3 regions of the Microbacterium sp. AISO3 genome follow, and region 3 is predicted to be linked to each of the others. Evidence: predicted binding sites of a transcription regulator. Region 3 holds the regulator's gene; each other region holds the start of a gene.
The links. Region 3 encodes LexA, which represses DNA repair genes until DNA is damaged. Its sites were predicted from a motif close to TCGAACANNTGTTCGA; they were not measured.
Positions count from the first base shown of each region.

Region 1: the regulator LexA is predicted to act here: its motif matches at 1,828-1,843, upstream of CBF90_RS02510 (HNH endonuclease signature motif containing protein).
Region 2: the regulator LexA is predicted to act here: its motif matches at 5,505-5,520, upstream of CBF90_RS11905 (HNH endonuclease signature motif containing protein).

Region 1 covers NZ_NHRF01000001.1:544,829-552,119, forward strand. The annotation lists gene CBF90_RS02505 (intradiol ring-cleavage dioxygenase) at 1-318, opposite strand, end outside; gene CBF90_RS02510 (HNH endonuclease signature motif containing protein) at 426-1,793, opposite strand; gene CBF90_RS02515 (DUF3140 domain-containing protein) at 1,990-2,322, shown strand; gene CBF90_RS02520 (alpha/beta fold hydrolase) at 2,367-3,173, shown strand; gene CBF90_RS02525 (GIY-YIG nuclease family protein) at 3,205-3,588, opposite strand; gene CBF90_RS02530 (NADP-dependent oxidoreductase) at 3,691-4,614, opposite strand; gene CBF90_RS02535 (hypothetical protein) at 4,736-5,386, shown strand; gene CBF90_RS02540 (amino acid transporter) at 5,383-5,712, shown strand; gene purB (adenylosuccinate lyase) at 5,792-7,174, opposite strand; gene CBF90_RS02550 (low molecular weight protein-tyrosine-phosphatase) at 7,202-7,291, opposite strand, start outside.
Region 2 covers NZ_NHRF01000007.1:156,916-164,206, forward strand. The annotation lists gene CBF90_RS11890 (choice-of-anchor I family protein) at 1-2,200, opposite strand, end outside; gene CBF90_RS11895 (enoyl-CoA hydratase-related protein) at 2,320-3,096, shown strand; gene CBF90_RS11900 (cytochrome b/b6 domain-containing protein) at 3,106-4,035, shown strand; gene CBF90_RS11905 (HNH endonuclease signature motif containing protein) at 4,085-5,470, opposite strand; gene CBF90_RS11910 (GNAT family N-acetyltransferase) at 5,684-6,190, opposite strand; gene CBF90_RS11915 (hypothetical protein) at 6,253-7,251, opposite strand.
Region 3 covers NZ_NHRF01000010.1:85,863-93,153, forward strand. The annotation lists gene hisH (imidazole glycerol phosphate synthase subunit HisH) at 1-545, opposite strand, end outside; gene hisB (imidazoleglycerol-phosphate dehydratase HisB) at 542-1,147, opposite strand; gene CBF90_RS14045 (histidinol-phosphate transaminase) at 1,144-2,229, opposite strand; gene CBF90_RS14050 (LysM peptidoglycan-binding domain-containing protein) at 2,272-2,628, opposite strand; gene lexA (transcriptional repressor LexA) at 2,885-3,550, shown strand; gene CBF90_RS14060 (prolyl oligopeptidase family serine peptidase) at 3,629-5,545, shown strand; gene hflX (GTPase HflX) at 5,664-7,181, opposite strand; gene CBF90_RS14070 (class I SAM-dependent methyltransferase) at 7,267-7,291, shown strand, end outside.

The sequences.
Region 1 (7,291 bases), on a different contig from region 3:
GGCGGTTTCGTCGGGAATCTCGCCGGCGGGCAGGTCGGAGTTCGCGAGGGCTGTCGCGGACGGTGTTGCGGTGGGTGTCGCGGTCGGTGCCGCGGTGGCCGAGGCCGACGGCGAGGCGGTCGCCGTGGGAGTGCAGGCCGCGAGAGCTGCGGCGCCCAGTCCGAGGCCGGCGAGGCTCAGCACGGAGCGGCGGCTCATCAGCGTGCGGATGTCGAACGGGGCGCCCTGGTCGACGACCTCGTCGTCGGCGCGGTCGAGCAGACGGCCCTCGTAGGCCGGCCCTGCGGGCGTGTGGTCGGGTTCGGGGATGCGGTTCACGTCGGACTCCTCGGTCGGTTCGACCACCGAGCATCGCCGGTCAGCCCATCCGTATCGTTGGGTGGACCTATGCGCCGGATATGAGACCCGCCCCAGACGCCGCGCGGTCAGAAGGGTGGTCTGTCCGGTGGCGGATCGGCGGTGTCGATGGTGAAGCACACCGCGGGTATGGGTACGTCTTCGCGGTAGACCCTGCCGAGGGGTGAGGTCCATTCGAGGACCCCGCCGCCGAGCTGCCGGACTTCCCATTTCGTGAATTGCTTCATCGAATGGTGTCGTTGGCAGAGGTGGGCGAGGTTGAAGATGTGGGTGTGCCCGCCGAGGGCGTAGTCGATGGTGTGGTCGATCTCGCAGCGGATCGCGGCTCGCCGGCATCCGGGGAACCGGCAGTGCTGATCCCGCGCCATCAGGAGTTTCTTCATCGATGCGGTAGGCCGGTACGTGTCGATCTCGACCGGGGTGCGGGTGACGGGGTCGATGAACAGCCGGTCCCATTCGCTGACCTGCCCGGCGAGCTGCCGTGCCGTGTCGGAGTCGATCAGCCCGGCGCCCACAGCTTCGGCGGGGTTCTCGTCCCGCCCCATCAGGGTCTCCGCGGTGACGGCGACTTGCACGCGTGCCCGGATCGCGCCGAGCCCACCGGGCCGGTCGGTCCCGTAGGTCGGGTCGATCACGGGTGTCCCACTGAGGACGAGGTCGCCGAGGATGTCGGCCCGCAGTTGATCCATGGTCCGCGTATCGGCCGGCTCGCTCTCCGCGACGGGGGCCGCGCCCGCAGCATCCGTCCCGGCGGCGCCCGCGCCAGTCTCCGCCCAAGCGTCCTTCACGGACTGTCCCATCTGCGTGAGCCGGTCGAGCATCCCCGCCGCGATCACCGTGGGCAAATTGGCGACGAGGTTCGACATCCCATCGGTTCCGTGGAACACGCGTACGCATCGTTCCGCCGCCGCGGTCTTGTGCCGCTCTGTGAACGTCTGCGGGTGCAACCTGGCCGCCAGGGCCTCCAGCGTGCCTCGCACCCGGGAGGGCACGTCCCGCTCGCACACCCCGATCGCGGCCTCCGCGTAAGCCGACCGCACCTCCGCCGGCACCCCGGCACCGACCCGCACGACCACGTCGACGTGGCCGCGTTCGATCCGCCGCTGAACCCATGCGTCGAACACCGCGGGATAGTCGTCGATGACGGTCATCGCGTGGTCGATCTCACCCTGCAACCGCCGGTCGGTGAGCCGCGCCATCCCGGCAGCTTCGGCCGCGACCGACCGCAGCTCCATATCCGACGCCATCCCCCGCACCCCATCACGGCGCGCCTCACGCAGGGCCGACCAGCCCAGCTCCGCCAACGCACGAACCCGCGAGACATCAGCCGCATGGAACTGGTCGAGCGCCTTTGCGAACACGGAGAACGCGTCGGCGTGCGGCGACGCATCTGCGGCACCGTCGCGCCCGAGCCCTCCGCCGTCGTTCGATGTCATGTTCCCATAATCTCAGCGATCTCCGACATCGGAGGTGGATATACGTTCGACGGTGGATAAGTCGCGACGTACGCGAATTGTGCAGGAATCGCCATGCCCGCCGACAGCAGAAACCGCGAAAAGGCGGCATGACGAGCTGACTCATCCTGCTGTCAAGAGGATGCGGCTGGGGGGCAGCCGCGGGCACCATCGCACCATGAGTGACGACGACGACCAGACGCGGCACGAGTTCCGCGACGCCGTGAACATGAGCCCCGCCGAGCTCGAGAAATGGCTCGATACCGACGAGTCGAAGAAGGTCGGTCAGAAGGACGGCGGCGGCGAGTCGACGGGCCACCAGTCGGGCCGACGCATCGTCGACCTCCTCCGCACCAAGAAGGACGAGCTCACCGAATCGGACCTGAAGCACATGCGGAAAGTCGTCGGCTACGTCAACCGGCACCTCGCGCAGCGCCCCTCGGGCGACATCACCGAGACGGCCTGGCGCTATTCGCTCATGAACTGGGGCCACGACCCCGCGAAGAAGTGACTGCCTCCGCCGAGCAGGCCTCCGCCGCGCGGGAGAATGGAGCCGTGAGCATCCCCGCGTCCTCAGGTCTGACCGAGCTGCCCGAACCGCGATTCGTCCTCGTGGGCGAGGACGGCCACCGCATCGCCACCTACTCGTGGGGAGAGGACGACCTTCCGACGGTCGTCGTCGTGCACGGGTTCGCGTCGAACACGAAGGACAACTGGGTCTCGACCGGGTGGGTGCGCGACCTTCAGCGCGCGGGCTTCCGCGTGCTCGGTCTCGATCAGCGAGGACACGGTGCGAGCGACAAGCCGCATCGTGCCGCCGACTACGACCTGCACCAGCTCGCATCCGACGTCGAAGCTGTGCTCGACACCTATCTCGTCGACACGGCGATGTACGTCGGCTACTCGCTGGGCGCGCGTGTGGGCTGGGAGGTGCTCCAGGACTTCTCCGCGCGCATCACGCGCGGCGTGCTGGGCGGCGTGCCCGACGGCATCCCGCTCGCGCGCCTCGACATCGATCAGGTGCGCGCGCTCGTCGAGAACGGCACCGAGGTGACCGACCCCGTCACGCAGAACTACGTGCGGCTCACCGAGCGCGTCCCCGGCAACGACCTGCGGGCGCTGCTGGCGATCGCCGGCGGCATGCGCGCCTCCGGCACCGTCGATCCCGACCCCGCGAACGCGCCGGAGCAGCCCGTGCTGTTCGCCACGGGATCTCGTGACGCCATCATCGAGGGATCGAAAGCGCTCGCCGCCGCGACGCCGCAGGGGCGCTTCGTCGAGATCCCCGACCGGCACCACTTCAACGCACCGGGGTCGCGGGTGTTCCGCCAGACCGCGATCGAGTTCCTCACGGAGGGATGACGCCGTATCCGCCCGGGCGCCGGCTGTGGCGTCAGGACGACGCGCGCCGATACGCGTCGCCGAGCCATCGGTCGTAGGCGAGCCACGGATCGGATGCCGCCGCCCGTACCGTCTCGATGTGCTCGGTCAGCGGGCTCACGAGGGTGAACCACTCGCCGCCCTCGCGGAGTGCGGCGAACTCGCGGTGCCGCTGCTGCTCGAGCGACCGCCCGCCGCGTTCGAATGCGAGGAGCTCGTCGTGCCGGATGGCGGCGAGCCGCTGCCGTGGCCGCTCGCTCGTGCCGATCTTCACGCGGGCGCCGAATCGCAGGTAGTAGACGACGGCCACGACCGGGCGGGGCAGGTCGGCGTCGAAGGCGTCACCCAGACGCCATCCGCAGCGCCGGCACACCCAGTGCCCCGTATCGGGGCTCATGCCGCCGGAGCGTCCGCCGCACACGCGGCAGGCGGACGGCATCTCGGATATCGAGGAGGCGGGCACGACTCCAGGATCGCGCCCGCCTCCGACATCCACCCGTCAGACCGTGACGACGATCTTGCCGCGGGTGTGCCCCTCTTCCAGACGGGCGTAGGCGGCGGCGGCGTCGTCGAGCGGGAAGGTCTCGGCGACCTCGACCCGCAGCGAACCGTCGGCGGCGAGACGCGCGAGCTCGGCGAGCTGCGCGGCATCCGGGCGAACCCAGATGTAGTTGCCGCCGAACTCGGATGCCGCCCGCGGGTCGGCGATCGAGGTGACGACACCGCCCTCGCGCAGCAGGTCGCGCGTGGAGTCGAGCGAGCTGCCACCCGCGAAGTCGAGCACGACGTCGACGCCGTCGGGAGCGATCTCGCGCACCCGGCCGGCCAGGCCGTCGCCGTAGACGACGGGCTCGGCGCCGAGCCCGCGGAGGTAGTCGTGGTTGCGCTCCGACGCGGTGCCGATGACGCGCGCGCCACGCAGGCGGGCGAGCTGAACACCGAACGATCCCACTCCGCCGGCCGCGCCGTGGATGAGGACGGTCGATCCCTCTCCGACGGCCGACCGCTCGATCGCCTGCAGCGCGGTCAGGCCGGTGAGCGGAATCGCAGCGGCCGCGGTGAAGTCGAGACCGTCCGGCTTGCGCGTGGCCGTTCGCACGGGGACCGCCATGTACTCGGCGACCGAGCCGCCGCTCACGACATCGGCGCGCGCGTACGCCAGCACCGGGTCGCCGACCTGGAACTCCGGGGTGTCGAGACCGACCTTCTCCACGACTCCGGCGACGTCCCACCCCGGGACGGCGGGCAGCTGGACGTCGAGCAGGCCCTGCAGGTACCCCTCGCGCACTTTGTAGTCGACGGGGTTCAGACCGGCGGCGACCACGCGCACCACGAGGGTGTCCGGCCCGATGTGGGGCATCTCCCGCTCGGTGATCTCGAAGCGGTCGTTGCCGCCGAACTCGTTGTACGTCAATGCCTTCATGTGCGGGGGCAACGTCGATGCCGTCCGGAGGATTCCCCGGCGGGATGCCGCCCGGAGGGCGGCGTCTCGGGCCGGAAGCGTAGAATCGGGGGGATCCCGTTCTGAATCGCGAGAGTCCGCCGTGTCTGCAGCATCCGCCGCCCGCACCTTCGAGGTGCGGCATGTCCAGCTCGCGCGCGCCCTTTTCGCGGCCGTCGCCGCCGTGATGATCACCTTCTCGCCCGATCACTCCGCCTCCGTCGGGATGTCGGTATTTAGCGGCTTCGCGACAGCGACCGCGATCATCTTCTTCGTCGGAGCCTGGCTGACGAGTCCCGCGGGCCGCCGCGGGCTGCCGATCGCGCTCGGGGCACTCACCCTCATCGCCGCGATCCTCGCCGGCATCCCGCCGCTGCGGACGCCGATCGGGTTCTTCGCCGTCGTCATCTCCTGGGCCGCCGTCACGGGCCTCATCGAGCTGGTCGGCGGCATCCGCGGGCGACGCTCCGGTGCCCCGGCCGCCCGCGACGAGGTGCTCATCGGCGCGATCACCCTGCTGCTCGTGGCGGGCCTGCTGCTGGTGAACCCGGCCTACCGTCTCGACTACGTCATCGAGGAGGCCGGCGCCTTCACGCTCACCGGCATCACCATCGGGGTGGGACTGTTCGGCGGCTACGCCGCGATCGTCGCCGTGTTCCTCGGAATCGCCGGCTTCTCGCCGCGGCGCGAAGAGATCGTGCCCGCGGCATCCGTTCCGTCATCCCCCTCGTCCGATCCGGAGGTCGCATCGTGAGCGGCGAACACCCCACCCGCCGCGAGATCATGCGCCCGGTCCAGCTGCTGGGCCTCGCGTTCGTCGCGGCGATCTTCTCGGGTGTCATCACCCTCGTGTCGATGGGGGCGTTCCAGTCGATCCCGCGCGAGTCGGTCGAGCGTGCCGTCGTCGTGGCCCTCGTCGTCGCCGGCATCGCCTTCATCGCGACGCTCGTGATCATCGCACTGCTGATGCTCGCCGTCGATCCCGCGCAGGTGAGCAAGCGTGTCGACCGCCCGGTTCTGTACCCCGACCAGTCCGAGACTCCCGACGACCCGGCATCCGGCCCGTCGCCTCGGAGCTGAGCGACCGCCGAGCGCGTACCGTTCACACCAAAACGCACCGCCCCCCGAGCGTTCTCGGCGGGGCGGTGCGTTTTCGGCGTCAGCCGAGGCGTGAGACCAAGTCGTCGGCGAGGCCCGCGTAGGTCGCGGGGGTCAGGGCGAGCAGGCGCTCTTTGGCGGCATCGCCGATGTCGAGGCCGCGCACGAACTCGGCGAGCTCCGGTCCGCCGACACGGCGACCGCGGGTCAGGTCCTTGAGCAGCGCATATGGGTCGGTGATCTGCGAGCGGCCGGCGGCGATCTCGGCGCGGACGACGGTCTGGATCGCCTCGGCCAGCACCTCCCAGTTGGCGTCGAGGTCGGCCAGCAGCACGTCGCGCGAGAGGGAGATCTCGGTGAGCCCGCGCTGCAGGTTGTCGAGCGCCAGCAGCGAGTGCCCGAAGGCGACGCCGATGTTGCGCTGCGTCGTCGAGTCGGTCAGGTCGCGCTGCATGCGGCTCGTGACGAGCGTCTGCGCGAGCGTGGCGAACAGGCCTCCGGAGATCTCGAGGTTCGCCTCGGCGTTCTCGAACCGGATGGGGTTGATCTTGTGCGGCATCGTCGACGACCCGGTCGCGCCGGCGACGGGGATCTGCGCGAAGAAGCCGAGCGAGATGTAGGTCCAGACATCGGTCGCGAGGTTGTGCAGGATGCCGCCGGCGTGCCGCACCCGGTCGTAGAGCTCGACCTGCCAGTCGTGCGACTCGATCTGGGTGGTCAGGACGTTGAAGTCGATGCCGAGGCCCTCGATGAACGAGCGCGAGAGCTCGGGCCAGTCGACGTCGGGCTCTGCCGCGAGATGCGCGGACCAGGTGCCGGTCGCCCCCGAGAACTTCGCGAGGTACTCGCCGCCCTCGATCTGCTTCGCGACGCGGGCGAGGCGCCAGGCGAACACGGCGATCTCCTTGCCCATCGTCGACGGGGTGGCGGGCTGGCCGTGGGTGCGCGAGAGCATCGGGGCATCTCGGTGCTCTCGGGCGAGGTCGCCGAGGGCGCCGATGACGGCGTGCAGCTTCGGCAGCCAGACGTTCTCGACGGCGCGCTTGACGGTGAGCGCGTACGAGGCCGAGTTGATGTCCTCGCTCGTGCACGCGAAGTGCGTCAGCTCGGCGATCGCGTCGAGGCCGAGGGCCGACAGCCGGTCGCGGACGAGGTACTCGACGGCCTTCACGTCATGGCGGGTGACGGCCTCCTTGGCGGCGAGCCAGTCGATCTCCGCCTGACCGAAGTCGCGGTACAGGCCGCGCAGCCGCGTCTTCTGCTCATCCGCGAGGGGCGAGCTGCCGAACAGGCTCCGGTCGGTCAGGGCGATGATCCATTCGACCTCCACCTCGACGCGTGCGCGGTTCAGACCGGCTTCGGAGAGGTAGTCGGCGAGGGATCCGACGGCGGCGGCGTATCGGCCGTCGAGCGGGCTCAGGGGCTGCGGGGGCAGAGAGGTCACGAGGCTCCATTCAGTGTGAACGGGCGCTCAGGACGTGGTGCGGATCGCGGGTTCGAGCTGCCGGAAGAGCGCCCGGCTCGCGCTCTCGATCATAGCGAGCACCTCGTCGAACATTCC
Region 2 (7,291 bases), on a different contig from region 3:
GGCTCACCATGCCCGCGGTCTGCTCGGTCACGGTGCCGACGAAGGCGACCTTCGTGCCGTCGACCTCCCTGATCGTGTAGGGCTTGAGGGCGTGCTCATCGGTGCCCTTCACGAAGACGTTCGCGCCGAGTGCGAGGTCGCTGAACGCGTCGGCATCCGCGTCGCCCTCGTAGCGGGGGATGACGCGGTCGATGAGGTCGGCGAACCCGCGGTCGAACTCGTGATTGCCCACCGCGCTCGCGTCGAGTCCCGCGGTGCGCAGGGCGTCGATCGTCGGGCTATCGGCGTCGATGAACGATTCGAACGCCGATGCGCCGATGTTGTCGCCCGCCGAGACGAACAGCGTGTTCGGGTTCTGCCGACGGAACGACTCCACGGCCCCCGCCAGCACCGCGGCGCCCGCCACGCCGTTCGACTCCGGCACGAGACGGCCGTGGAAGTCGTTGATCGTCAGGATGCGGATGTCGGGCTGCGTCACCGGCGCGCCGCCGACGAGCTGCTCGATGCCGTAGACCGTCGTGCTGCCCGACACCTCGTTGCCGACGACGAGGAGAGCCTGTCCCGAGGGTGAGCGGTGCGCCGGGATGAACTGGATGCCCTCCGGGCCGAGGTCGCCCGCAGCCGGCGCGTCGGCGGCGGCGCTGAAGTCGCGGTTGTTGACGTACGTGACGTAAGCCGGTGCCTTCGGGTCCGTGATGTCGTAGACGATGACGCCGCCGACGCGCTCGAAGCCGATGAAGGCGTACGTGCGGCCGCCGACCGTGCCGATCGACAGGTTCTCGGGCTCGGGGCCCTTGTCATCGCTGCGTCCCTCGAGGTTGGCCTCGGTGTGGTTCGAGTTGACGTACTCGGGCACGACGCGCGCGAGGATCTGCTCGAACTGATCGCCGGAGTCGAACACCAGCGAGCCGTCGGTGCCCCAGATCGAGAACGAGCGCCCGCCGAAGGAGAACAGCTCGTCGTAGCAGCTGCCGTCCGCGCGCAGACCGTCCTCGATCGTGACGTTCAGACGTCCGAGGGCTGCATCGCCGAGCTGCGCCGCGAGGGGGGAATCGGCGCAGACGGCCGGGAGCCCCTTCTTGCCGAGGTCCTTCACACGGACGGCCTCCGCGTAGTCGCCCCACTCGCGGGCGTCACCCTCGTTGGCGGTGACGAGGTAGGTCGTGGCCTTGCCGCCCGCCGTGGCCGAGTACGACTGGATGCCGTCGGGCATGTAGACGCCCTTCAGGCCGGCGTAGGTGGCGATGTTGATCGCGCCGTCCTTATCGCTCGCGTCGAGCCCGTTGCCGGTCGCGCCGTGATCCTTGAACCCGAGCGGGACGACCTTGGTGACCTCGGCCTTGGCGAGGTCGACGACGGCGATCGCGTTCGCCTCCTGGAGCGCCGCGTAAGCGGTCGTGCCGTCGACGGTGATGTACTCGGGCTCGAGGTTGCGGCTGACACGGTTGGCGTCGAGGGGCTTGTCTCCCTGGTCCGGTGCCGCGACGTCCGGTCCGAACACGCGCACGCCGGCCGGAAGCGTCTTCGAGCCGCCGGGCTCGAACGCGCCGAAGCCCGCGGTGCGCACGGCCGCCTGCGCGGGAGCCGAGACGGTCTTGGGAAGCGCGACGACACCGACGGATCCTTCCGGGTCGACCGAGAAGTCGCCGGCGGGCTCGCCCTCGTTCGCGACGACCGCGTACGCGCCGTCCTTCGAGATCGTGACCATATCAGGCAGGGCGCCGACGGTGACCGAGCCGAGGCGAGCGGATGCCGCGTCGCCGGCGTTCGCGTCGAAGAAGACCAGTGACCCGTTCGCGGTCTTGTCCTCGGCCTCGAAGGCCACGACGCCGAGACCGTCGTCGCGGATCGCGAGGGAGTTCGCCGTGCCGGCATCGGCGATGGTGAACAGCTCGACCGGCGTGGTCGGGTCGTTGTTGTCGAGCACCGTCACCGAGCCGGCCTGCGCGTTGACGACGTAGAGGCGGTCGCGGTACGACTGCACGATCTCGGCGGCCGACTCGTCGAAGACGCCGGTCTCGTGCGTGCCGATCGGCGTCAGTGCGAGTGCGGCACCGGGAGCGGAGTCGGTGATCGGTTCGCTGACGATCGCGGCGGATGCCGTGGTGAGCGGCGTCAGCGCCAGCGTGCAGGTGAGTGCGGCCGTCGCGACGGCGGCGAGCGTGCGGGGAACCGTGCGGCTCCGGGCAGGCGAAGGCATAGGTGTCCTCTGGTCGGGTGAACGGGTGCAGGTCGTGAGTACTCTCCGCACGTGTCCGGCATGTGAATGCCCGGCAACCGATCGGAGACGCGCGGAGAGGCGCGTGGCACGATGAGGGGATGAGCGACTACACGACCATCGTCAGCGAGACGCGAGGGCGCGTCGGCTGGCTGACACTGAACCGACCGGAGGCGTTGAACGCCCTGAACTCGACGCTGGTCGCCGAACTCGCCGACGCGGCCATGGCGTTCGACCGCGACGAGGCGATCGGCGCGATCGTCGTGACCGGCTCGGAGCGGGCGTTCGCGGCCGGCGCGGACATCAAGGAGATGGCGGGCAAGAGCGCCCGCGACATGTCCATGGAGAACCCTTTCGCGGCGCTGGAGGACTTCGCGCGGGTGCGTACCCCCGTCGTCGCCGCGGTTGCCGGGTTCGCGCTCGGCGGCGGGTGCGAGCTGGCGATGATGTGCGACATCGTGCTGGCCGCCGACACCGCGGTGTTCGGGCAGCCCGAGATAGATCTCGGCGTCATTCCGGGCATCGGCGGGACGCAGCGGCTGACGCGCGCCGTCGGCTACTACAAGGCCGCGGAGCTCGTGCTGACCGGACGTCGGATGCCGGCGGAGGAGGCGGAGCGCGCCGGACTCGTATCTCGTGTGGTTCCGGCGGCGCAGCTGCTCGAGCAAGCCGGTGCCGTCGCCGAACGGATCGCATCGCGATCGCTGCCGGTCGCCTATGCGGCGAAGCAGGCGCTGCGCGCCTCGCAGGAGACGAGCGCCGCTGAAGGGCTGCGCCTCGAGCGCACGCTCTTCGCGTCGTTGTTCGCGCTCGAGGACCAGAAGGAAGGCATGGCCGCCTTCGCCGAGAAGCGCGCCCCCGACTTCCGCCACCGCTGACCCGCCGCGGTGTTGGTCGAACGCGGGGCCGCCGCACGCCGGCGGGTGACGGTGATCGTGGCCGCCGGCGTCGCACTGGTGCTCGCGGCCGCGGGAGCCGTCGCGTTCGCCCGCTGGGCGCTGAGCCTCGATGCGATGCGTGGGTTCGTCGAGCGGTACCCGGGCGCATACCCGCTGCCGGCGGGGGCGCCGGTCGGGATTCCGCCGTGGCTCGCCTGGCAGCACTTCTTCAACGCCTTCCTGATGGTGCTGATCATCCGCACGGGTCTGCAGGCGCGGAAGGAGAAGCGTCCCCGGGTGTTCTGGTCGCCGCGGGGCAGGCCGAAGCGCCGGACGAGCCTCACGATCTGGTTCCACCAGGCGCTCGATGTGCTCTGGATGGGCAATGGCGTCGTGTTCGTGATCCTGCTCTTCGCGACCGGACAGTGGATGCGCATCGTGCCGACGAGCTGGGAGGTCGTGCCGAACGCGGTCTCGGCGGCGTTGCAATACGTGTCGCTCGATTGGCCGACGGAGAACGGCTGGGTCAACTACAACAGCCTGCAGCAGCTCGCCTACGCCACGACGGTGTTCGTCGCTGCTCCGCTCGCGGTCGCCACCGGTGCGCGCCTCAGCACCGTCTGGCCGCGTGGTGACGGGAGGCTCAACCGTCTGTATCCGATCGAGTGGGCGCGACGCCTGCACGTGCTGGTGATGCTCTTCTTCGTCGTCTTCATCGTGACCCATGTCGCTCTCGTCCTGGCCACGGGAGCGCTTCGCAACCTCAATCACATGTATGCCGCGCAAGGGTCGGCCGACCCGGCGGCGTACGCCGACAACTGGACCGGGTTCTGGCTCTTCGTGCTGTCGCTCGGCGTCATCGTCGGCGCGTGCGTCGCCGCTCGCCCCGCTGTCCTCGTACCGATCGCACGATTGTTCGGCACGACCATCACCCGTTGACGCGCGCGGATGCCGCGCGGTGTCGCAGCCCTGACCGTCTCGGCCGCCGTCAGAAGGGAGCCGCGTCATCCTGCGGTGGTCCGCCGGTTCCGGCATCCGGTGGCGGATCGGCGGTGTCGATCGTGAAGCACACCGCCGGTATGGGGACGTCTTCGCGGTACAACCGACCGAGGGGTGAGGTCCATTCCAGGACTCCACCGCCGACCTGCCTGACCTCCCACTTCGTGAACTGCTTCATCGAATGATGCCGCTGGCAGAGGTGGGCGAGGTTGAAGATGTGGGTGTGCCCGCCCAGGGCGTGATCGATGGTGTGATCCAGTTCGCACCGGATCGCGGCACGGCGGCATCCCGGGAAACGGCAGTGCTGGTCACGGGCCATGAGGAGTTTCTTCATCGACGCGGTGGGCCGGTACGTGTCGATCTCGACCGGGGTGCGGGTGACGGGGTCGATGAAGAGTCGGTCCCACTCCGACACCCGCCCGGCGAGCTCACGCGCCGTGCCGGCATCGACAAGCCCCGCGCCCACGGCTTCGGCGGGGTTCTCGTCCTTGCCCATCAGCGTCTCCGCCGTGACGGCGACTTGCACGCGTGCGCGGATCGCCCCGAGCCCACCGGCCCGGTCGGTCCCATAAGTGGGGTCGACGACGGGCGCGCCGCCGAGGACGAGGTCTCCGAGGATGTCGGCCCGCAGCTGATCCATCGTCCGCGTATCGGCGGGCTCCTCCGCCCCGGCAACATCCTCGCGACCCGCCCCGGCGCCACCAGCGCCCGCCGACCGGGCGTCCTTGACGGACTGCCCCATCTGCGTGAGCCGGTCGAGCATCCCCGCGGCGATGACCGTCGGAAGGTTCGCGACGAGGTTCGACATCCCGTCCGTCCCGTGGAACACCCGCACGCACCGCTCCGCTGCCGCGGTCTTGTGGCGTTCGGTGAACGCCTGCGGGTGAAGCCGGGCCGCGAGAGCTTCCAGCGTGCCTCGCACCCGCGACGGCACATCCCGCTCACACACAGCGATCGCGGCCTCCGCGTACGCCGACCGCACCTCGTCCGGCACCCCCGCGCCGACCCGCACGACCACATCGACGTGGCCGCGTTCGATCCGCCGCTGCACCCACGCGTCGAACACCGCGGGGTAGTCATCGATGGCCGTCATCGCGTGGTCGATCTCACCCTGCAGGCGACGATCCGTCAGCCGCGCCATCCCCGCTGCTTCGGCTGCGACCGAGCGCAGCTCCATGTCCGACGCCATCCCACGAACCCCATCACGGCGCGCGTCGTGCAGCGCGGCGTGGCCCAGATCGGCCAGCGCTCGGGTGCGGGCGACGTCGGCGGCGTGGGAGAGCTCGAGCGCCTCGGCATACCGCGAGAAAGCGAGCGCCTGCGATGGCACGGGGGTTTCGCGTCCCACTTCGCCACCCAGGCCATTCGCTGTCATGTTCCCATCATGACAGTGGGGTACGACATTCGAATCGAACGTAAGTTCGAATGTTGGTAACTCGCTACTGAGCTCGACGGGGGACGAGGGGCGCCGGTCACGCCGAACAGCCGACGCCGAGCAGCCGAGGCCGCTAGCCGAGGCCGAATAGCCAGTCGAGGCGAGTCAGCTCGCCGAAGCCTCGCGACCTAGCCGAGCGGGGCGAACTCCGACTCAGCGGACGAAACGGACCTCGGTCAGCGTTTCGCCGAGGAACGGCTCGGTGTGCGTCTGCCCGTCGAGCGTGAAGCCGTTGCGCTCGTAGAAGCGGTGCGCGCGGGGGTTGTCCTCCGCGACCCACAGGTAGACGCCCTCGTCCTTCTCGACGGCGGCGTCGAAGAGGCGCTGGCCGATGCCGGTGCCGTGCCACGCGTCGAGGAGGTAGATGAAGTAGAGCTCGCGCATCCGAGGGGCGTCGCGATCGCGAGCCGGGCCCGACCCCACGAAACCGACGATCTCGCCGCGGACGAGCGCGGCGTGCATCCGGAAGTCCTCTCCCTGTGCGGCCCAGTGCGTCCACAGCTCGGCGAGACGTCGCGGCGACACGCTCTGGAGCGCGGCGGTGCTGATGAGGTGGTCGTACGTCTCGTGCCAGCAGGTGGCGTGCACGCGCCCGAGGGCTTCGGCGTCGACATCCCGCACCGGACGGACGACGATGTCGGTCTGCAGTTCGGCTTCCATGGCCAGACTCTACGCGCGGCCGGCGGTGGCGTGAAATCGAGGAACGGGGGTTGCGGACGGGGTCATCGGGCCCCGGCCCCGGCCCCGTCGCCGACCGCAGCCGCGGCCTCGTCGCTCGCCGCTGCCTCGATCGACACCAGGTTGACCTCTCCCGGCGTCCACCCGGCAGCGATCAGGCGGTCGTGGAGCGCCTCCTCGACGGCAGCCTGGTCGTCGTCGATGCGCACGCGCGTTCCCGTCCGCGTCGCGTCGACGACCGCATCCGGATCGAGCGTCCGTGCCGCGGCGATCAAGTCGTCTTTCATCCGATCCGCGCGGGCGGGGCCGAGCGCGGCGCGCACGATGCCGAACGAGCCCAGGCCGACCGACCATGTCGGGGCGAGTTCGAGGTCGAGCCTCCCGGCGGCGCGCTGGCGCTGCGTGGCCAGCGCCGCGCTCCGGTCCGACAGGATCATCAGCAGCGCGATCCCGCTGAGGAGCACGAGCGCAGCGCCGGCGACAGTCGTGGGCACGACCGACAGCGCCGAGCGGTAGAGGGGCGAATCCCACCCGGTGGTGAGCCCGACGACGGCGCGGCACAGGGAGAAGACCCCGTACGCGGCCATGGTCACCGCGAGCAGCCGGGACCCGCGTCTCGCGGCGATGGCCGGCTGCATCGCCGCGGCGCTGGTCAGCCCGCAGGCGGCAGCCACGACCACGACCTTCACCGCGAGGGACGCCGGCATCCCGACCGTCGTGGACACGACCCCGACCACGGCGGCGAGCGAAAGGGCGACCCCGGCACGGGCGAGAACCCTGCCGCTCAATGAGCCCAGCCCGGCGAAGACCAGACCGGGGGCCAGAACCATGGCGATGTCGCTGATGACGAGGGTCGCGGCGTCGCCGGTCTTCGTGTGCACGAGGTACAGCAGGCTCGCCGCCGTCGCCGACAGCGCGCCCACGATGCCGAAGCGCAGCAGTCCAGCGCGGCGTCGCCAGCTCGGCCGCAGGGCGAGCACCCCGACGAGTCCGGCGATGGTCGCCAGACACGCGCAGACCAGTGCGGCCCCTGCTGTCAGCACGGCCCCACCCCCTCGCGCGCCGGCCCGTGAAGCGCGCTCA
Region 3 (7,291 bases):
GGTGCGCCGTAGTCGCACCACGTCAGCACGGGCTCGGCGAAGGGCTTCATGACCTCGAGGCTCCAGTCCTGGGCGCCGTAGGAGTGCACGAAGTAGAAGCGCTCGTCCTCCAGCCCGTCGAACAGCGTCGACCCCGCCCCGGCACGGACGGTGTTCCAGCCCATGTGGGGCAGCACGGGCGCCTGCAGCTCGGTGACGGTGCCCGGCCACTGTCCGAGGCCCTCGGTGTCATCGCCGCGCTCCACGCCGTTGCCGAACATGATCTGCATCCCGACGCAGATGCCCAGCACCGGACGTCCCCCGGCCAGGCGCCGCTCGATGATCTCGTCGCCGCGGCTCTCGCGCAGGGCGGCCATGACGGCGCTGAAAGCACCGACTCCCGGAACGAGAAGCCCGTCGGCGTCGCGGATGAGGCCGCGGTCCGACGTCAACCGCGCATCTGCCCCCGCGGCGGAAAGAGCCTTGACCGCCGAGTGGACGTTGCCCGACCCGTAGTCGAGCACGGCGACGAGCGGCGCGCGTTCGGTCCGGTCACCCTCGGTCATAGGGCGCCCTTCGTGCTGGGGATGCCGTGCACGAGCGGATCGAGCGCCTTCGCCTGCCGGAAAGCTCGGGCGAACGCCTTGTACTCCGCTTCGGCGATGTGGTGCGGATCACGTCCGCCGAGGACGCGGACGTGCACCGTCAGCCCGGCGTTGAACGCGATGGCCTCGAACGTGTGTCGCACGAGCGAACCGGTGAAGTGCCCGCCGATGAGGTGGAACTCGTAACCGTCCGGCTCCCCCGAGTGCACGAGGTACGGACGCCCCGAGATGTCGACGACCGCCTGCGCGAGCGCCTCGTCGAGGGGCACGAGTGCATCACCGTAGCGGGAGATGCCCGACTTGTCGCCCAGCGCGGAACGCAGCGCCTGTCCGAGCACGATCGCCACATCCTCCACCGTGTGGTGCGCGTCGATGTGCGTATCGCCCGTCGCGCGCACGGTCAGGTCGGTGAGCGAGTGCTTCGCGAACGCCGTCAGCAGGTGGTCGAAGAACGGCACGGTCGTCTCGATCGTGCTGATCCCGGTGCCGTCGAGGTTGAGCTCGAGCTCGACGCTCGACTCGCTCGTGGCGCGACGGATGCTGGCCGTTCGGGGGCTGGTCATGCCTCCGAGTCTATCGAGGCCAGTGCTTCGAGGAACGCGGTCGTCTCGTCTTCCGTGCCGGCGCTCACACGCAGGCTGTGCGGGATGCCCACGTCGCGGACGAGGATGCCGCGGTCGTACAGAGCCTGCCAGGTCGCCCGCGGGTCGTCGACGCCGTCGAACAGCACGAAGTTCGTCCAGCTCTCGTACGCGTGATAGCCGAGGGCGTCGAGCGTCGCCGACATCCGGTCGCGCTGCGCGACGATCTCGTCGACCATCCGGAGCATCGTCGTCGAGTGGGAGAGGGCGGCTGTCGCCGCCGCCTGCGTCAGCGCGCTCAAGTGGTACGGCAGTCGGACGAGCCGGAGCGCGTCGATGAGCGTGGGGTCGGCGGCGAGGTAGCCGACGCGGGCGCCGGCGAAGGCGAAGGCCTTGCTCATCGTGCGCGACACGACGAGCCGGTTGCGCTCACCGAGAAGCGTCAGAGCGGAGGAGCTTTCGCGCGGCGCGAACTCCTGGTAGGCCTCGTCGACGATCACGATGCCGTCGGTGGCCCCGTACACCGCCTCGATGACGTCGAGCCCGAGGGGTGTGCCGGTGGGGTTGTTGGGCGCACACAGGAAGACGACGTCCGGGCGGAGCTCGGCGACCTGGGCTGCGGCGGAGGCGGGATCGAGCGTGAAGTCGGGTCCACGTGTCCCCGTGACGTACTGGGCGCCGGTCGCGCGCGTCAGTAGGGGGTACATCGAGTAGGTCGGACCGAAGCCCATCGCGGTGCGTCCCGGGCCTCCGAAGGCCTGGAGGAGGTGCTGCAGGACCTCGTTCGATCCGTTCGCTGCCCAGATGCGATCGGGGGTCAGGCCGTGGCCGAGGTACTCGGCGAACGACTCGCGGAGGTGGGTGAACTCGCGGTCGGGATAGCGGTTGACGTCGCGCAGGGCGCGGGCTACGGCATCCAAGATGTCGTCGGCGACCTCTTCGGGAACGGGATGCGTGTTCTCGTTGACGTTCAGCGCGACCGGAAGCGGCGCCTGCGGGGCGCCGTACGGGGTGAGGCCTCGCAGATCGTCTCTGAGGGGCAGATCATCCAGACTCGGGCTCATCCCACCCATGCTAGGCCGCGCGCGCCACTGTTGCCGCCGGAGTCAGCTCGCGGCGTACTCGGCCGGGATCGCAAGCGTCTGGCCGGCCTCGAGCTGGCCCGAGCCGAGAGCGTTCAGTCGGATGATCGCATCGACGACATCGCGGGGGTCGGCGGCGGGCGCCACCTCTTCGGCGATGGACCAGAGCGATTCGCCGGACATCACGGTCACGGTCGTGAACGAGCCGGCGGGGGCGCCGACCTCGCTCGAGGCGAGCGCGCCTCCCCCCGAGAGCACGGCTGCTGTGACGGCGACGACCGCCGGAAGGGCGGCGATCGTGGCGACGACGCGGCGTCCGCGGCGCGTCAGACGCAGGCGGGTACGGGGGGCCGGTGCGAAGCGGGCATCGATCGTGGTCATGGCATCTCCTCGGGAGCGGTAGGAAGATTCGCCCCCGCCTCTCGGCTGGGAGAGACGGGTGCGAACTTCGGTTCCGAACGTATCTTCGATATTGTGTGGTGTCAACCACCCACCGAAATCGGAGACCGATCGAAGAGACACGCGGAGCGTTCCGCGATGTCGCCGTCGTATCGGGCTACCTTTTCGACAGCGAGAGCCCACCATGAACCTCCGACATCGGGTCGGGGACGGGGCGCGACGACAGGAGACCGGCGGTATGAGCGAGAAGCCGCAGACGCGACGACGCAAGAATCTGAGCGACAAGCAGCTCGCGATCCTCGAGGTGATCCAGAACGCGATCGCCCGCAACGGCTACCCGCCGAGCATGCGCGAGATCGGCGACGCGGTCGGCCTCAAGTCGCTGTCCAGCGTCACCCACCAGCTGAACCAGCTCGAGCTCAGCGGCTACCTGCGGCGCGACCCCGGCAAGACCCGCGCGATGGAGGTGCTCATCGATCTCCCGGGCACCGCCGGCGAGAACCCGGCCGACGCCGCGCCCGCCCTCGGCGACGCCGCCCTCGTGCCGCTCGTGGGCCGCATCGCGGCGGGCGTGCCGATCACCGCCGACCAGCAGGTCGAGGAGATCTTCCCGCTGCCGCGCCAGCTCGTCGGCAAGGGCGAGCTGTTCATGCTCAAGGTCGTCGGCGACTCGATGATCGACGCGGCCATCTGCGACGGCGACTGGGTCGTCGTGCGGGCGCAGGCAACCGCCGACAACGGCGAGATCGTCGCGGCCATGCTCGACGGCGAGGCGACGGTGAAGACGCTCCGCCAGCGCGACGGCCACACGTGGCTCCTCCCCCGCAACTCGGCGTTCGAGCCGATCCTCGGCGACGACGCGACGGTGCTCGGCAAGGTCGTGGCGGTTCTGCGCACGGTCTGAGGCGCCACGGGACGGCATCCGCTCCCCACCGTCTCCCCGGTCGAGGTCGGGAAGCCAGGCCTCGCGTAGCGTGGCTGTATGTCGCAGCAGCTTCCCTATGGTTCCTGGCCGTCTCCCCTGACCGCGGCATGGGCCAGCGCGTCATCATTGCGCCTCGACGGCGCGAGCTTCGTGGGTGATGAGATCTGGTGGGGCGAGTCGCTGCCCGACGAGGCCGGTCGCGTCGCGGTCATGCGCCGCCGCGGCGATGGCACCGTGCAGGTCGTCCTCCCCGCACCCTGGAACGCCCGGTCGCGCGTGCACGAGTACGGCGGCGGAGCCTGGACGGTGTCGGATGACGGCGAGCTGTTCTTCGTCGACAAGTCCGACCAGCGCATCCGGAGCCTTCGCCCGGGCGGCGATCCCCGACCGCTCACTCCGGAGGAGACCGGCACGCACTACGGGGGCCTTCGCTGGCAGCGCGGCGTCCTCCTCGCGGTTCGCGAACGCGAACGACCCGGCGGCACGCCCGAGCGCCACATCGTCCGCATCGAGCGCGCTGACAGCGCCGAGGTTCCCGACGCCTCGAGCGTGACCGAGCTCGCCGGCGGCAGCGACTTCGTCGCCCAGCCGGCGCTGTCGCCCGATGGCTCGCGCCTCGCCTGGGTGGCCTGGGATCACCCCGACATGCCCTGGGACCGCACGCGCATCCGCGTCGCCGACCTGGACGCCGCCCGCGGCATCCGTGACGTCGCGGGCGGCGCCACCGCCGCGCTGCAGCCCGAGTGGACCGACGACGGCGCGCTGTTCTTCGCCGACGAGCCGACCGGACGCTGGAATGTCTACCGCGTCGACCCCGCGACCGACGCCCCGCCCACGGCCGTCTCGCCCGCCGACGCCGACACGGGTGGTGGCCTGTGGGTGCTCGGCACCCGCTGGTACGCGCCGCTCGATGACGGCCGCCTGGTGGCCGTGCGCACCCACGGATCGGACCAGCTCGTGATCGTGGACCGCGACGGCGGCGCCATCCCGCTTCCCTTCCCCGCCACCGCACGCGTGCAGATCGAAGACGTCCGCGGCAGCCGCGCCCTCGTCAGCGGGGCGATGCCGGGAGGGGCGGGCCTGTGGCTCGTCGACCTGGACACCGGCGAGACGAGCGCGGTCCGCGGCGGTGCTCCGGACGTCGACGCATCGTGGATCCCGCACGCCCGGCAGCTGACGACGGAGGGCCCGCACGGCCTGGTGCATGCCTTCGCCTACCCGCCGACCAACCCCGACGTCACCGCGCCGGCCGACGAACTGCCCCCGTACCTGGTCTGGGTGCACGGCGGGCCGACCTCGCACGTGGGCGGCGCAGCCGACAGCAAGGTGGCCTACTTCACGAGCCGCGGCATCGGCGTCCTCGACGTCAACTACGGCGGTTCGACGGGATACGGCCGTTCCTACCGCGAACGACTGAAGGGACAGTGGGGTGTCGTCGACGTCGACGACGTCGCCGCGGCCGCACGCGGTCTCGCCGACGAGGGTCTCGCGGATCCGTCACGGCTGGCGATCGAGGGAGGATCCGCCGGCGGCTGGACCGTGCTCGCGGCGCTCGTCGGAACGGATGTCTTCGGGGCGGGCGTCTCGCGCTACGGTGTCGGCGATGCGCGCGCTCTGGCCGCCGAGACGCACGACTTCGAGGCGCGGTACCTCGACGGTCTCATCGGCCCCCTCCCCGAAGCCGAGCCGGTCTACATCGAGCGATCGCCGCTGAGCCGACCCGAGCGGTTCCGGGTGCCGCTGCTGCTCCTGCAGGGCGACGAGGACGCCGTCGTGCCGCCGGCGCAGGCCGAGGCCATCCGCGACGCGCTCGTGGCGCACGGTGTGCCCCACGCCTACGTGCTGTATGCGGGCGAGGGACACGGGTTCCGGCGCACCGAGACGATCGTGAACGCGCTCGAGAGCGAGCTGGCGTTCCTCGGCCGGGTCTTCGGCTTCGACACCCCCGGCGTCGCACCGCTCGCGCTGGATTGAGCCCCGCGACGCCCGGTGCTGATACATCCGTCAGGCCGGTGGTGCTGGTGAGGCCGCCCACGCGCGCGGAGGACTCACCGGCACCACCGATCCTGCAGGTGTATCGCCGCGCGCCGATTCAGACGGCGTAGGGCGCAAGCTCGGCCGCGAGACGCTCCGAGACATGCGCGTGCACGGCGGTCCCGTCCTGCTCGTGCGACGTCGCGACGATGTGGCCGCTCTCGTGCACGGCCGAGATCAGGTCGCCGCGGTCGTACGGCACGAGCGCGCGCACCTCGACGGCCGGCAGCGGCAGCGCGTCCTCGATGGCGGCGCGGAGCTCATCGATGCCCTCGCCGGTGCGTGAGGACACGAAGTGCGCCGTCGGCTCGAGCCCGCGCAGCAGCAGCCGAGCATCGTCGTCGACGAGGTCGGCCTTGTTGAACACGACGAGCTCGCGCGTCGCACGAGCGCCCACGTCGCCCATCACATCGCGGACGGTCGCGAGCTGTGCCGCAGGATCGGGATGCGACCCGTCCACGACGTGCACGATGACGTCCGCACCCGACACCTCCTCGAGCGTCGACCGGAAGGCCTCGACGAGCTGATGAGGCAGATTGCGCACGAAGCCGACGGTGTCGGTGAGCGTGAAGACGCGGCCGTCGGCGGCCTCGGCCCGGCGCACGGTGGCATCCAGCGTCGCGAACAGGGCGTTCTCGACGAGGACGCCGGCGCTCGTCAGCCGGTTGAGCAGGCTCGACTTGCCGGCGTTGGTGTAGCCGGCGATCGCGACCGAGGGGATCGTGTTTCGCCGGCGCTCCGCCCGCTTGGCCTCGCGCGACGGCGCGAACTCGCGGATCTGCTTGCGCAGCTGCGCCATACGGGTGCGGATGCGGCGACGGTCGAGCTCGATCTTCGTCTCACCCGGTCCGCGCGAGCCCATGCCCGCGCCGCCGGCGCCGACCTGGCCACCGGCCTGACGGCTCATCGACTCGCCCCAGCCTCGCAGGCGCGGGAGCAGGTACTCGAGCTGGGCGAGCTCGACCTGGGCCTTGCCCTCACGGCTCTTCGCGTGCTGGCTGAAGATGTCGAGGATGACGGTCGTGCGGTCGATGACCTTGACCTTCGCGACGTCCTCGAGGGCACGCCGCTGACTCGGCGCCAGCTCGGTGTCGGCGATCACGGTGTCGGCTCCGACCGCGGCGACGAGGTCGCGCAGCTCGGCGGCCTTGCCGCGTCCGATGTAGGTCGCGGGGTCCGGATGCGGCCGCCGCTGGAGCACGCCGTCGAGCACGACCGCGCCGGCGGTCTCGGCCAGCGCCGCGAGCTCGCGCAGCGAGTTCTCCGCGTCCTCCTGCGACCCCTGGGGGTAGACGCCGACGAGCACGACGTTCTCGAGTCGCAGCTGGCGGTACTCGACCTCGGTGACATCCTCGAGCTCGGTGGACAGGCCGGGGACGCGACGCAGCGCGGCGCGCTCCTCGCGGTCCCACTGGTCGCCGTCGGTGTCTCCGTACGCGACGGTCGCCTCGTCCTGCAGCGCCTGGGCGCCGCCGAAGACGCGGATCGACGAACGCGTCTCCGCGCTCGCGAGCACGCGCTCGACCGGGTCCACCGCGATGTCGTCGTCGCCGTCGGGGGTGGTGATATGCGTCATAACTCTCTTCCCGGGATGCCCGTGCCCGGGCATCCGTGAATTCTAGTCTCCCGCCGGTACGTCCGGCTCCGATACGCTCGGATGCATGGGGAGCGATCATTACTTCAGCG